DNA from 4 places in the Microbulbifer sp. CNSA002 genome. Region 3 is predicted to be linked to each of the others. Evidence: predicted binding sites of a transcription regulator. Region 3 holds the regulator's gene; each other region holds the start of a gene.
What was found. The regulator LexA, encoded in region 3, represses DNA repair genes until DNA is damaged. The targets are predictions, from matches to a motif close to ACTGTNTNTANANACAGT.

Region 1 (3,115 bases), 170 kb from region 3:
GCACTACGGTGCTGCGACTGTAGTAGTGCGGCTCATGGGGTGAGGTATGCAGGAAGACATGGACGGACTTCACCAAGGAATCCTGAGCCCGCAGCTTCTCCGCCGCCCTGCTCGCGTACAAGGTGACCGCCTGTAGTATCGGCTGGAGGTCAGTGAGCTTTTCGCCGAATGAGCGCGTGCAATAGATCTGCTTCTTGGCTGGCGGCTGCTCTTCCAGGGTTATGCAACTAATGCCATTTAGCTCTTCTATCGTGCGCTCAATGTTTACGTTCGTGTGGCTGCGTAGAATTTTCGGGTTGGCTTGTGCCAGGTCATAGGCGGTCTTGATACCCAGGTGCCCGAGTCGCTTTGATAGGCGCCTGCCTACGCCCCACACGTCACCCACCTCAGTGCGTCGCTGCAGCCATTGCCACTTTTCGGGGGAGTCCAAGACACAGACGCCCTGACACTTGGGGATCTTCTTGGCGGCTCTATTTGCCAGCTTGGCCAGGGTTTTACTCGGGGCGATGCCAACCCCTACCGGCATACGTATATCCCGCCAGAGGGTTTGCCTGATCTGCTGGCCGTAATCCAGTAGACACTCTTGCAATCCTTGTAGATCCAGAAACATCTCGTCGATGCTGTAAACCTCAACCTCTGGGCTGTACTGCTTCAGCGTTGTCATTACCCGATGGGAGATATCGCCATAGAGAGCGTAATTACTCGAAAAGATTTTTACCCCATACTTTCGCAGCAGGTGCTCAATCTTGAAGAACGGCTGCAAGTCGGGAATACCTAACGCCTTGGCCTCTTTCGAGCGAGCCACCACGCAACCATCATTATTGGAAAGGACTACCACCGGGAGTCCGCGCAAGTCGGGGCGGAATATCTGTTCGCAGCTGGCATAGCAGCTGTTGCAATCAACCAACGCCAACATCAGCAGGGCCGGTGGTACCGAACGGAAGCCTTTACCACCCCCTCAACAATCAACTCCTGCCCCTCCCAAATGGGAATCGGTGCGTATTTGTCATTGGCTGAGAGCAGTCGGCCCTGCTGGCGGTCAAGCACCTTGCACGTTAACTGTCCATCCAGGGCAACAACCACCACATCACCGTGGATTGGTATTAGTGAGCGGTCGACTACCAGCAGGTCCCGGTCAAAGATGCCGAGGTTCTGCATTGAGTCGCCGTTAGCGCGGGCAAGGAATGTCGCCGCCGGGCTGGTAATCAGGTGTTGATCCAGGCTCAGCGCCGCTTCTTTGTGGTCATCCGCTGGCGAAGGAAAGCCGCAGCTAACGCCACTGCCGTATAGAGGGGAAAGTTTCATGTGCTCTAGCAATATACTGTATCTTTATACAGTGTATTAGCGAGCACCCACTAAAGACAAGTAGCCAGTGTGACTCCAGGGCCTCACAGGTACTTTTGTACTCAAGCCATCTCGGCGCCGCCACCTCCTTTTGACTCAACCGAATAGATAACACCTTGGATAGTGGTGCTCACTTCCTCACCTATCAGCTTTAACACGGCATCCATTCCCGCTAAATCAGGGCAGCCTGTTACCCGCTCCAGGGCCACACACAGGCCTGCGACCCGCTGCAATTGCTCCACTTGCGCTTTTATAGGCATGCGCAACTCCTTGTAACTGCTAGCCCTATCTCAATCTTGTGTCACCTAACACCGGCCATCTTTATTGCCTTATGACGACAAGCCGCCAAACGCACCTCGATATTTGAGGCCGGATCACGAGGCGATCTCCTGAGCAACGTACGGAAACGGGAGAGGATGACGATTGCACAGCTGGCAAGGCAGCAGGGGCTTGTGTCATCTCAAATTTCGAAAATGGAAACGGGCGCACAAAGAATTCCGGCGGACCTGCTGCCGGTATGGTGTGAGGCGGTTGGGATTACTTTGGCAGAAGTGTATGGGGCGGAGAATCTGCACCACTTTGTACAGATTCCATTCCCACCTTTTATTGCTCGACTTTATTCTCAACTACCGGAGAATTTTCGCAAGCATATTCATCCGGTCATTGAGAGTAGATACCAACTCTGGAAGAGGTTGGGATAACGCTCCCAACAGCGACTGAGCGTAGCGAGGTCCAGCCCCGGAGAGTCAATGCCACTTGGCCTTGTTAACCAATTTTACGCTCCAATTCTGACCGAAGGGCTTTAAACAACACCTCAATCTCATTACGCTCAAAACCCAAGATAGAATGGAACTTAGTTACGTTTAGCGCAGAAGCTCCATACAAGATTTCACCGAATGAACTATTTATGGCTAATGCACACTCACATGAGCACTCCGATATACTTTGTGGCCAAGCGGCGTTTATCGATTCCAGCGTTTCTTTCTCAAAGCCAAACAAAGTCGGACATTCCGAGTCCCACTTTTCGATACAGTATTCAAATGCTGCTGCAATAATCGTATTTTCTCTCTCAGAAATCATGCTTCATCTTTTTGGTTAATGCCTTGCTCAGCCGTCACCGGAATAGAGCCGCATTGTGCTAGCTTAGCGTACAGTACAAAGCGAGTGGAGTGTAGGTGGTCGAATGCAGCAATTTGTTATGTGTTTCACAGGCATATATTACCTACCTTTCTTAAGGATTACGAAGAAGTAAAAGGAATAGCCAATTAAATACAGGAATAATATGTGCGCAAACATTTCCAGCTCCGTTAGAAAATATGAAGCTTCACCATCAATCGAGAACATCCAATTCAAGAAAGGAACTGGACCAACTACCTCTTTATACATCCACGCATTCCACCAGACAACTGAAATGCCATATGAAATCATTATCCCCAAAAGGAAAAAAATTATTCTACTCAAGTTTCCCTTAATCACTTCCTTAGACATAATGCCAAGCGAAGTACGCAGCACTTTGCCCCGCTTGCGCGTTTTATTAAACAATTACTTGGCATAAGGCCTAATTTGATCCAATTCATTTACTTGCTTAATTAAATCTACAAGCTCTGGGTCTACGCTCTCGGGCACTTTGCCTACATCTTCGAGGTGTATGCTACACCTTGATCCTGTGATGAACTTACTTTCTGGTGGAGAGTCAATTCTATACACACCATTGGGCAAGAGAAATGCGGTGCACATACTATATCTTTGTTTGAAGGTAATCCTGCTGCCT
Region 2 (3,115 bases), 2.0 Mb from region 3:
GGCGTAAATAAGACAGGGCATTCTTGATTTCCAGGCGCTCGTAGAAGCGCTGGCCGCCATAGATACGGTAGGGAACCTGCTCGCGCAAAAGCCCCTCTTCAAGTACCCGGGATTGGGCATTGGAACGGTAGAGGATGGCGATGCTGTCGCGGCGATTACCGTCGCGCACCCAGTCATTGATACGTTCGACAATAAAGCGCGATTCATCCTGTTCGTTGTAGGCCGCGTAGACGGCGATGGGCTCACCCTCTTCACCCTTGGTCCACAACTCCTTGCCTAGGCGACCACTGTTATTAGCGATCACCGCATTTGCCGCATTTAGAATGGTGGAGGTGGACCTGTAGTTCTGCTCCAGTCGCACCGTCTGCACTTCTCGTAAGTCTGTGGAAAAGTGCTGGATATTCTCGATCTTGGCACCGCGCCAACCGTAGATAGACTGGTCATCGTCACCCACGGCGGTGATATGGCACTGCTCACCGGCGAGTAAGCGCAACCAGGCATATTGAATCGTGTTGGTATCCTGGAACTCATCCACCAGGATATGGGGGAAGCGCCGGCGGTAGTGGGCCAGAATAGCGTCGTTATTGAGCCAGAGCTCGTGGGCGCGCAGCAGCAGCTCGCCGAAATCCACCAATCCACCGCGCTGACAGGCCTCTTCATAGGCGAAATAGATTCGCACCATGGTCTGCAACCAGGGATCGGCGCCGGCATTGATATATTGCGGACGCAGACCTTCATCTTTCTGCGCGCCAATCCACCACTGGGTTTCACGCGGTGACCACTTTTTATCATCCAGCCCCAGATCTGCCTGTACCCGCTTGATCAGGCGTAGCTGGTCGTCGGAATCCAGGATCTGGAAGTTCTGCGGCAACTTGGCTTCTTGCCAGTGAGCCTTGAGCAGGCGGTGAGCCAGGCCGTGGAAGGTGCCCACCCACATGCCAAAGGTATTCACCCCCAGCAGCTCTTCGATACGGGCGCGCATCTCGCGGGCCGCCTTGTTGGTAAAGGTTACCGCCATAATGGAGTAGGGCGAGGCGCCCTCCACCTGCATCAGCCAGGCGATGCGGTGTACCAGCACCCGGGTCTTGCCCGAGCCGGCACCGGCCAGAACCAATTGATTGCCGGGCGCGGCAGCTACTGCTTCGCGCTGGGCGTCGTTGAGGGGGTCTAAAATCTGAGATACGTCCATGGGCGAAGATTGTACCAGAGCTGATGCACAAGACCTGTGTAAATAAACAGGATTTTGCCCTGCCTGACAATGTAATGTCGCTCGCCAGCGGAGGGCACAGCGGCTAAACTGCGCCATCTGGCATAGAGAAGGAAGTCCTGTGAAACCGGCGGAAGTAACGCAACGAATCAGTGAACAACTGTCATCCATGCGCAAATCAGAGCGCAAGGTGGCGGAGTATATTCTCGCCAACCCCGATGAAATCATTCATATGCGCATCGTCGACCTGGCTACTGAAGCCCAGGTGAGTGAACCTACCGTGGTGCGCTTTTGTCGCGCCGTGGGCTGCTCCGGATTCCAGGAGTTCAAGCTGAACCTGGCGCAGCAGCTGGCTTCCAGCCCCAGCTTCGGCCAGATTGCGGTTACGGAAACGGATACCATTGCCGAGTACAAGCGCAAGGTTTTCGACTCCACGGTGGATACCCTGCTGAAAGTCCGCGATAGAATTGACGACCGTGCCCTCGAGGCCGCTGTCACTGCGATGGCCGCTTCCAAGCGGGTGGAATTCTTCGGTTTTGGCGCCTCCGGTGCCGTCGCCGCCGATGCCCAGCACAAGTTCTTCCGCCTGCAATTGGCCACCGCTGCTCACTCGGACCACCACATCCAGAATATGTCGGCCATGTCCATGCAAGCGGGGGATGTAGTAGTAGCTATCTCCCAGAGCGGTCGCACCAAGGCGCTACTTCGCTCCATGAGCATGGCAAAAGAGCAGGGCGCTCTGGTGGTTGGTTTGGCACCCAGCGGCTCGCCGGTGGCACAGCAAGCCAGCATCCCACTGGAAGTGGATGTAGAAGAGGATATTGAGATCTATACGCCGCTGTCCTCGCGCATCGCCCATCTGGTGGTAATCGATGTCCTCGCTATCGGCGTAGCCCAGCGCAAAGGTCCTCAGCTACAGGAGCACCTGTTGAAACTGAAACAGGGACTGTACACATTGCGGGAAGACAAGCACTAAACTCCCTGATATCCAAAGCGGGCAAGGGACAATGTGCCCGCCCGTTTCTACCAAAGCCATTTCCCGCCAATTGGGCTTTGCCGGGAAGATCCTTCCAGGCTGTACCTGAGCAACATAATGACATCCATCGCTTCTAACCCGGACGAGAAAGCCCCGCGCTGGCTAGTGGTGTGGCTGGCCGCACTCGTTTCTCTGACACCTTTTTCCATCGACAGCTACCTGCCGGCCATTCCGGCGATGGCGGCGGCCCTGGATACAGAAGTCGAGCGGATGCAGTACTCAGTGTCCAGTTTTCTGCTGGGCTTTGCCCTCGGACAACTATTTGGCGGACCATTATCAGATCGCTGGGGACGGCGCCTTGTAGGAACTATCGGCCTCAGTATCTATATAGCCAGCTCCCTGTTAGTCCTGTTTACCGACCATGTAGACCAACTGATTATCCTGCGCTTCTGCCAGGCAGTTGGCGGCGGCTTTGCCACAGTAATATGTGCTGCCATAGTGCGCGACCTACACAGTGGCCGTGAGGCGGCAAAAATTATTTCCCTGATTAGCACCATCATGCTGATTGCACCGCTGATCGCCCCGGTGATCGGCTCCGCACTGCTAGCCGTAGGCGGCTGGCAAAGTATTTTCGTCTTTTTGTTACTGTACGCTCTTGCAATGCTCGTACTAGTACAGTTGCTGCTACCGGAGACTGTCTCCCGCTTTACCCGCGCACGCCGCCAGATGATGCCGCTAAAGTCTCTCGTGGGCAGCTACGGCCAGGTTTTGCGCAATCCCCGCGCTATTGGGTTCCTGATTGCACAGGCCTGTGTCAGCGGTTCGATGTTTATCTACATCACCACCGCGCCCTTTGTGTTTATGGATTACTTCGGTGTTAGCGCGAATCAGTTCCCACTGTTTTTTGGTATCTGCGTGCTCGGGCTAATTTG
Region 3 (3,115 bases):
CAGGGTAGGGCTAGTGCAGAGGCCAATGAGCTGTCCGGCCTGGTCGGCGACCCGCAGAGTTGGTTATCCCATATGCTTTACGCCTGGGAAGAGCAGCAGAAAATATCTGTGGGTGCTGATGAAAAACAGCAACAGGTTAATTTAATCCCGCTACACAACGAAGTTGCCAAGCCCGAGTTTGCACCTTTGTCCAAAGAGTTGCTGCTTCAGTGGCATCGCTCGCTGAATGAATTGGTGGTGAGGCAGCGCGCTCACTTGGATGAGTGTTAACTAATACGCATATTCGACTTCGGTGAACTTCTGAATAGGTTCGTAATATTTCTGCGAATTTTGAAGGTTGTTGATATTAGGCGCACTTCTGCGGGAAACTCCGCTGTCCTTTGAGTGAGTCACAATAGAGTAGTTGTGGCCCACTCGACATAACCCGCAACCGGTGCAACGTGCAAAGCAATTCACTCTTCTCTTGTGATCTCTTGAGTGGTTTAGGTAATTCTTTGATATAGCGTACTGGCAATAGACTGCCTCGAAAGTCAGGAGCCAGAAGCCCTCAAATTGGATGAATGAAACTTATCGCAAGCCTGTGGTACACTGGGCGCAAACTGTTGTGCCGTGAAGGAAAAGCGAATGTCCTCCGAAACTTTTGAAATAATTGAGCTGGCTAATGGCGATGTAGCCTTGCGTCGTGCTGGCCACAAAGAGGACCCTTTGGTGAGCATTTCTTTTTCTGCGGAAAGCCTTCAGTTTTTGCGCAAGAACAAGGTTGCTGTGGCAAGGGCTATGTTGGAAGCGGGCATTGAAGCCGTACAAAATCTAGACGATCTTGAGGCTGGTTACTTCGAGGAAGAAGATGATTTAATGCCGGTAAATCATACTATCCACTAACGTCAGCGTTAGTTTGAGTTTTATCAACAGCGGCCAATGGCCGCTGTTGTCGTTTTTAGGGGTTTAAGGCGCTTGGCGAATGACCCCTACGGCTAATCCCTCAATCACAAAGTTCTTATCTCTCATATCGACTTGAATTAACTCAAAGTCATCATTTTCAGGTAGCAACTGAACGGTTGCCTGATTTCCCTTGCGGCGAAAGCGTTTCACAGTGACTTCGTCATCGATACGGGCAACGACGATTTGGCCATTGCGCACCTGCTCGGTCTTTTGCACTGCCAGCAAGTCTCCATCGAGAATGCCCGCATCTCGCATACTCATACCATGCACCCTCAACAAATAATCTGCGGGAGGATGGAAGAAGCTCGCGGGCAAGTCGCAATAATCTTCAATATGTTCGCTTGCGAGTATGGGATTCCCTGCAGCTACTCTACCCACAATCGGCAAGCCGGATTGGTGATCCGGAATTCGAATGCCTCGGGAAGCGCCGGCAACCATCTCAATGGCGCCTTTTCTGGCGAGCGCTTTCAGGTGTTCCTCGGCGGCATTGGGTGAGCGGAAGCCGAGCTCCTGGGCAATTTCTGCCCGCGTTGGCGGGTAGCCTGTTTCATCCAGGTAGGACTTGATCAGGTCGAGAACCTGGGACTGACGAGCGGTGAGATTGGTCATAGATTTACCTAGTTTTCTGTATTTATATACAGTTGCTGGAATTATATACAGATTTATTGTTCGCGCAATCCTCAGGTTTTAGTCTTTGTGAGCTGCTACATTGATGGAGAAAGCAAGGAGAGAAGAAAGCGTTGAAGGAACTGACAAAGAGGGAAAAATAATGTTGGATGCAAAAATGCCGGAAGCCTGGAGAGTGCTTCGTATTCAGTCTGAATTGGTAGATGGGATAGAGCGGCTGATAGCGTTAGGTGGTGCAGTGACAGTGTTTGGAGGGGCGAGATTTACAGAGGACAGTCCTGAATATCAGCAGGGGGTAAAGTTGGGAGAGTTGCTCGCGGCTGAAGGGATCCCCGTGATTACCGGTGGTGGGCCGGGGCTGATGGAGGCTTGTAACCGAGGGGCTTTCGGGCAGCCCGGCGCATCAATTGGGTTAAACATAGAGCTGCCTTTTGAACAGGCGGCAAATCCATATCAGGACATCAGTTTGAACTTCCGATACTTTTTTGTACGGAAATTTATGTTTGTAAAACACGCACTTGGATTCGTTGGACTTCCCGGTGGCTACGGCACGTTGGATGAGTTGTTTGAAGCTCTTACCTTGGTGCAAACGCAGAAAGTGCGGCGTTTCCCAATTGTGTTGGTAGGTAAGCGTTACTGGAGTGGGCTGTACGATTGGTTGGTAGATACAGTGTTAGAGCGCGATTGTATCGATGCCAGTGATCTAGACCTTTTTCATATCGTTGATAGTGTGGAGGAGGCTGCGGCCCTGATTATGAAATATATGCAGGTGAAAGAATAATTAATCGGGTGATCTTAAAATACCGAAAAAATTTTCAAAGTTATTTTTGTTAAAGCTACCCCCCGGACTAAAAGGCTATGCCGGCTGGTGGGGTGGCGTACTTGCACAAGTTGGCGGGAGATCAACTCCTGCAGTATTGATCTTACCGCCTGACATACATTTCCCTGTTATTTTTACTCTTGTACCTTGCTGAGTGGAGAGCTTAGCTGGCGGGCTCTAGATCAGTGAGAATATGCTACTCTGGCGTCGATTAAACGTATGTTTTAAATGGTGGTTTGATACTTATGAGCCAGATAGATACGGTCAGCCGGATACTCGATGCAGCGGAAGTGCTGTTTGCCGAACGGGGTTTTCCTGAAACCTCATTGAGAACAATTACCAGCACGGCCGGGGTTAATCTGGCGGCAGTTAACTACCATTTCGGCTCCAAGAAAGAATTGATACAGGCGGTATTTGAACGCTTTTTAACGCCTTTCACTAACGCTCTGGAAGAAGAGCTTGATCGCCGTATTGCCCTGGGGCAGCCCCTGGGGGTGGAGGAGCTGATCGAATGCCTGTATCGAGTTGGGTTGGGAAGCCTTGGGCTGGAGGGAAAGGATCCACAGCGATTTATGCGTCTTTTAGGATTGGCCTATACCCAGTTCCAGGGGCATTTGCGTCGATTTATCGTATCTCGATACGGGGATACTTACCGTCGTTTTGCAGGATTGCTGGCTGAAGCGTTACCGGGCTTGGACCCAGAAACTTTCTATTGGCGCCTCTACT
Region 4 (3,115 bases), 630 kb from region 3:
TACCCCAGCCTGAATTGCCCACATCGTAAGTCCAAACGGACTTATCAATACTGTCGCCGTCGAAATTATCTTCCCAGACCAAAGTTTTTGAATTGGCAAGTGAGGACACACAGGCGCCTACAATAGCAGCCGCGATCGCTGATTTTTTTAAATTCATGATTTTGTCTTTCTTTAATTATCTATGGGGGTGCCAACTTCATTGTATTTTTATAATGGCGGTGATCTGCCACGATGATTAATACTTGTTGGGCTTGGGGATTTATCTGCTTTTTTATTGTGATATTTATATATTCAGTACAGCAGTAACAGACTAACAAAAAGCCGATTGTTGCATAGGGAAAGCCCGGGCCCTTTATCGTGAGACTGGTCCAACTTATCGCATATACAAAATTTTTCTGCTTTAAAATTAGAATCAGCCAGTGTGTATTAATGTGTTTTTACATTGTTTACGTTTTTATTTTTAAATTTGCTGTTGCTTATTGGATTGCCCGCTTGAAATTATTTGCTGATTTAAGACCCCTTTTAAAATTTAAATTCTAATTTGAAGGTGGGCCGGCGGCGGAAATTAGAATTGGCAGCCTGGCTCCCATAGGTAGTTTTATTTTCTAGAGTGCTGCCGCCGCTTGCGAGCGCTTCGACAGCGTGAGATTTATCTTTTGGTGCCGGCGCCGGTGTGCAGCCGGCGTGGATTGATTTTTTGAAGGGGTTGTGGCTTCACCACTGAGAGGCGGTTGTATATTTGGTATGGGGCAGCTTACTTAAAGTGGAATTTGTAAGCTTGCTGCAGGTCGGCACCCAGAATAAGAGCCCACTTCTGTGCTGTAATATTTGGTTGTGGCCCAGGAGCGGTTGAATAGGAAGAAACGGTGGAATACAGAGAGATAATTGAGCTTGCCAGAGAGTTGGGCGGGGAGCTGGAAAAGAGAGATTGGCGTGTGACGTCGGCAGAATCTTGCACCGGTGGTGCGATTGCGGCGGCTATTACCTCTATAGCGGGTGCTTCGAATTGGTTTGATGGATCGATCGTGAGCTATGCGAATCGTATCAAGAACGGTGTTCTGGGTGTCGACAGCAATGATCTCAAGCAGTTTGGGGCAGTGAGTGAGCCGGTCGTCCGGCAGATGGCTTGTGGGGTTCTGGCGATGATGGATGCCAATCTCGCCGTTGCGGTCAGTGGTATCGCAGGGCCTGATGGTGGCACTGCCGAGAAGCCGGTAGGTACAGTTTGGATCGCCTGGGCCCATGCGGAGGGGCAAGAGCCAGTGCAGATTGATGCGAAGTGTTTTCTGTTCAGTGGTAACCGGGCAGAGGTGCAATCGCAGACGGTCGTTGAGGCGCTGAAGGGAATGTTAAAGGTTGTCCGTGAGCACCCGGTTTGAACCTGTCCGCCGGGTCAATCTTTGTTCGTTTGCTCCAGCTTCAGACTTCTTTTTGAAGCGAGGCTCGCTCAGCCTGAAGCTGGTACTCAGTATGAGGAATTACTGGTTGCCTATACAGTAATCCTTCGTTAAGCTTGCCACCACTCAATTCAGCTCAGAAATACGGGAATGGTCATGGATTCCAATAAAGACAAGGCATTAAAAGCGGCGCTATCTCAGATTGAACGTCAGTTCGGTAAAGGCACTGTGATGCGTATGGGAGACAAGGAGCGCGAGCGTATTCCTGCGATCTCCACCGGCTCCCTCGGCTTGGATGTGGCCCTGGGTATAGGCGGCTTGCCGCGTGGCCGTATCGTTGAAATCTATGGACCAGAATCCTCCGGTAAAACCACCCTCACCTTGCAGGTGATTGCCGAGGCCCAGCGCAATGGTGGTACTTGTGCTTTCGTAGATGCTGAGCACGCCCTCGACCCTATCTATGCTGAAAAACTGGGTGTCAACGTCGATGAGTTGATCGTATCCCAGCCGGATACCGGTGAGCAGGCTCTGGAAGTTGCCGATATGCTAGTGCGCTCCGGTGCCGTTGATGTGCTGGTAGTGGACTCCGTTGCGGCCCTGACCCCGCGCGCTGAGATCGAAGGTGAGATGGGTGATTCCCACGTGGGCTTGCAGGCTCGTTTGATGTCCCAGGCTCTGCGTAAGCTCACTGGTAATATCAAGAACACCAACACCCTGGCAATCTTCATTAACCAGATTCGCATGAAGATCGGTGTTATGTTCGGCAGCCCTGAAACCACCACTGGTGGTAATGCCCTCAAGTTCTACTCTTCTGTGCGCTTGGATATCCGTCGTATCGGTTCCGTTAAGGATGGCGATGAGGTGGTGGGTAACGAAACCCGAGTGAAAGTGGTTAAGAACAAGGTAGCTCCTCCGTTTAAGCAGACCGAGTTCCAGATCATGTATGGCGAAGGCATTAACATGATTGGTGAAATCGTCGATTACGGCGTGAAGATGGGGCTGGTGGATAAAGCGGGGGCTTGGTACAGCTACAAGGGCGACAAGATTGGCCAGGGCAAGGCGAACGCTACCAAGTTCCTGCGCGATAACCCCGATATTCGCAACGAGATTGAAGGCCAGTTGCGTGCGCAGCTGCTCGGTGATTTAGTGCCTGCGACCCCTGAAGAGGCTGCGGAATTACCGGAAGAGTAAATGCCGTACTCAAAAGCGGATTTTTCCGTTGATCCAGCTCAAGCGCTTTTCAGCGCGGCGCTTGAGCTGTTGACCCGCCGCGAGCACTCCCGCCATGAATTGAGGCAAAAGCTCGCGGCAAAATTCCCCAGCGCCGATTTCGACACGCTTTTTGAGCGCCTACACGAACTCAACTATCAATCCGATCAACGCTTTGCCGAAGTTTTTGCCCGCTCCCGTGTCCAGCGCGGTCAGGGGCCGATGCGTATTCGCCAGGAGCTACAGCAGCGCGGCGTGCGCGGTGAACTAATTGCCCAGGCGCTGGATCAGTTGGAAGTGGATTGGTTTGAGTTAGCTGCGGAGATGCTTCAGAGAAAATACCGGGCCCCTATGAGCGCAGAGCTTCCACGGGATCAGTGGATGAAGGAGCGAGCGCGGCGCCAGCGATACCTGGCTTACCGGGGCTTCCCCACAGATGCGATTAGCTGGGCGCTGGACGGCAATTAATCGGGCTTATACTCTGACTACTATCTGAATGACTGGTCGAT

Region 1: ACG1BZ_RS13655 (LexA family protein) is a predicted target of LexA. The motif match lies at 1,321-1,338, and genes of this name have one in related genera.
Region 2: uvrD (DNA helicase II) is a predicted target of LexA. The motif match lies at 1,223-1,240, and genes of this name have one in related genera.
Region 4: recA (recombinase RecA) is a predicted target of LexA. The motif match lies at 1,481-1,498, and genes of this name have one in related genera.

The regions. Positions count from the first base shown of each region.
Region 1 is NZ_CP172449.1:3,082,159-3,085,273, forward strand. It holds gene ACG1BZ_RS13650 (Y-family DNA polymerase) at 1-916, opposite strand, end outside; gene ACG1BZ_RS13655 (LexA family protein) at 916-1,305, opposite strand; gene ACG1BZ_RS13660 (hypothetical protein) at 1,407-1,604, opposite strand; gene ACG1BZ_RS13665 (XRE family transcriptional regulator) at 1,761-2,045, shown strand; gene ACG1BZ_RS13670 (hypothetical protein) at 2,110-2,424, opposite strand; gene ACG1BZ_RS13675 (hypothetical protein) at 2,887-3,115, opposite strand, start outside.
Region 2 is NZ_CP172449.1:5,212,003-5,215,117, forward strand. It holds gene uvrD (DNA helicase II) at 1-1,189, opposite strand, end outside; gene hexR (transcriptional regulator HexR) at 1,377-2,183, shown strand; gene ACG1BZ_RS23100 (multidrug effflux MFS transporter) at 2,301-3,115, shown strand, end outside.
Region 3 is NZ_CP172449.1:3,256,562-3,259,676, reverse strand. It holds gene ACG1BZ_RS14495 (DUF6586 family protein) at 1-270, shown strand, start outside; gene ACG1BZ_RS14490 (hypothetical protein) at 625-882, shown strand; gene lexA (transcriptional repressor LexA) at 946-1,551, opposite strand; gene ACG1BZ_RS14480 (TIGR00730 family Rossman fold protein) at 1,712-2,350, shown strand; gene ACG1BZ_RS14475 (TetR/AcrR family transcriptional regulator) at 2,635-3,115, shown strand, end outside.
Region 4 is NZ_CP172449.1:3,884,318-3,887,432, reverse strand. It holds gene ACG1BZ_RS17200 (family 16 glycosylhydrolase) at 1-157, opposite strand, end outside; gene ACG1BZ_RS17195 (CinA family protein) at 867-1,379, shown strand; gene recA (recombinase RecA) at 1,554-2,588, shown strand; gene ACG1BZ_RS17185 (regulatory protein RecX) at 2,589-3,074, shown strand.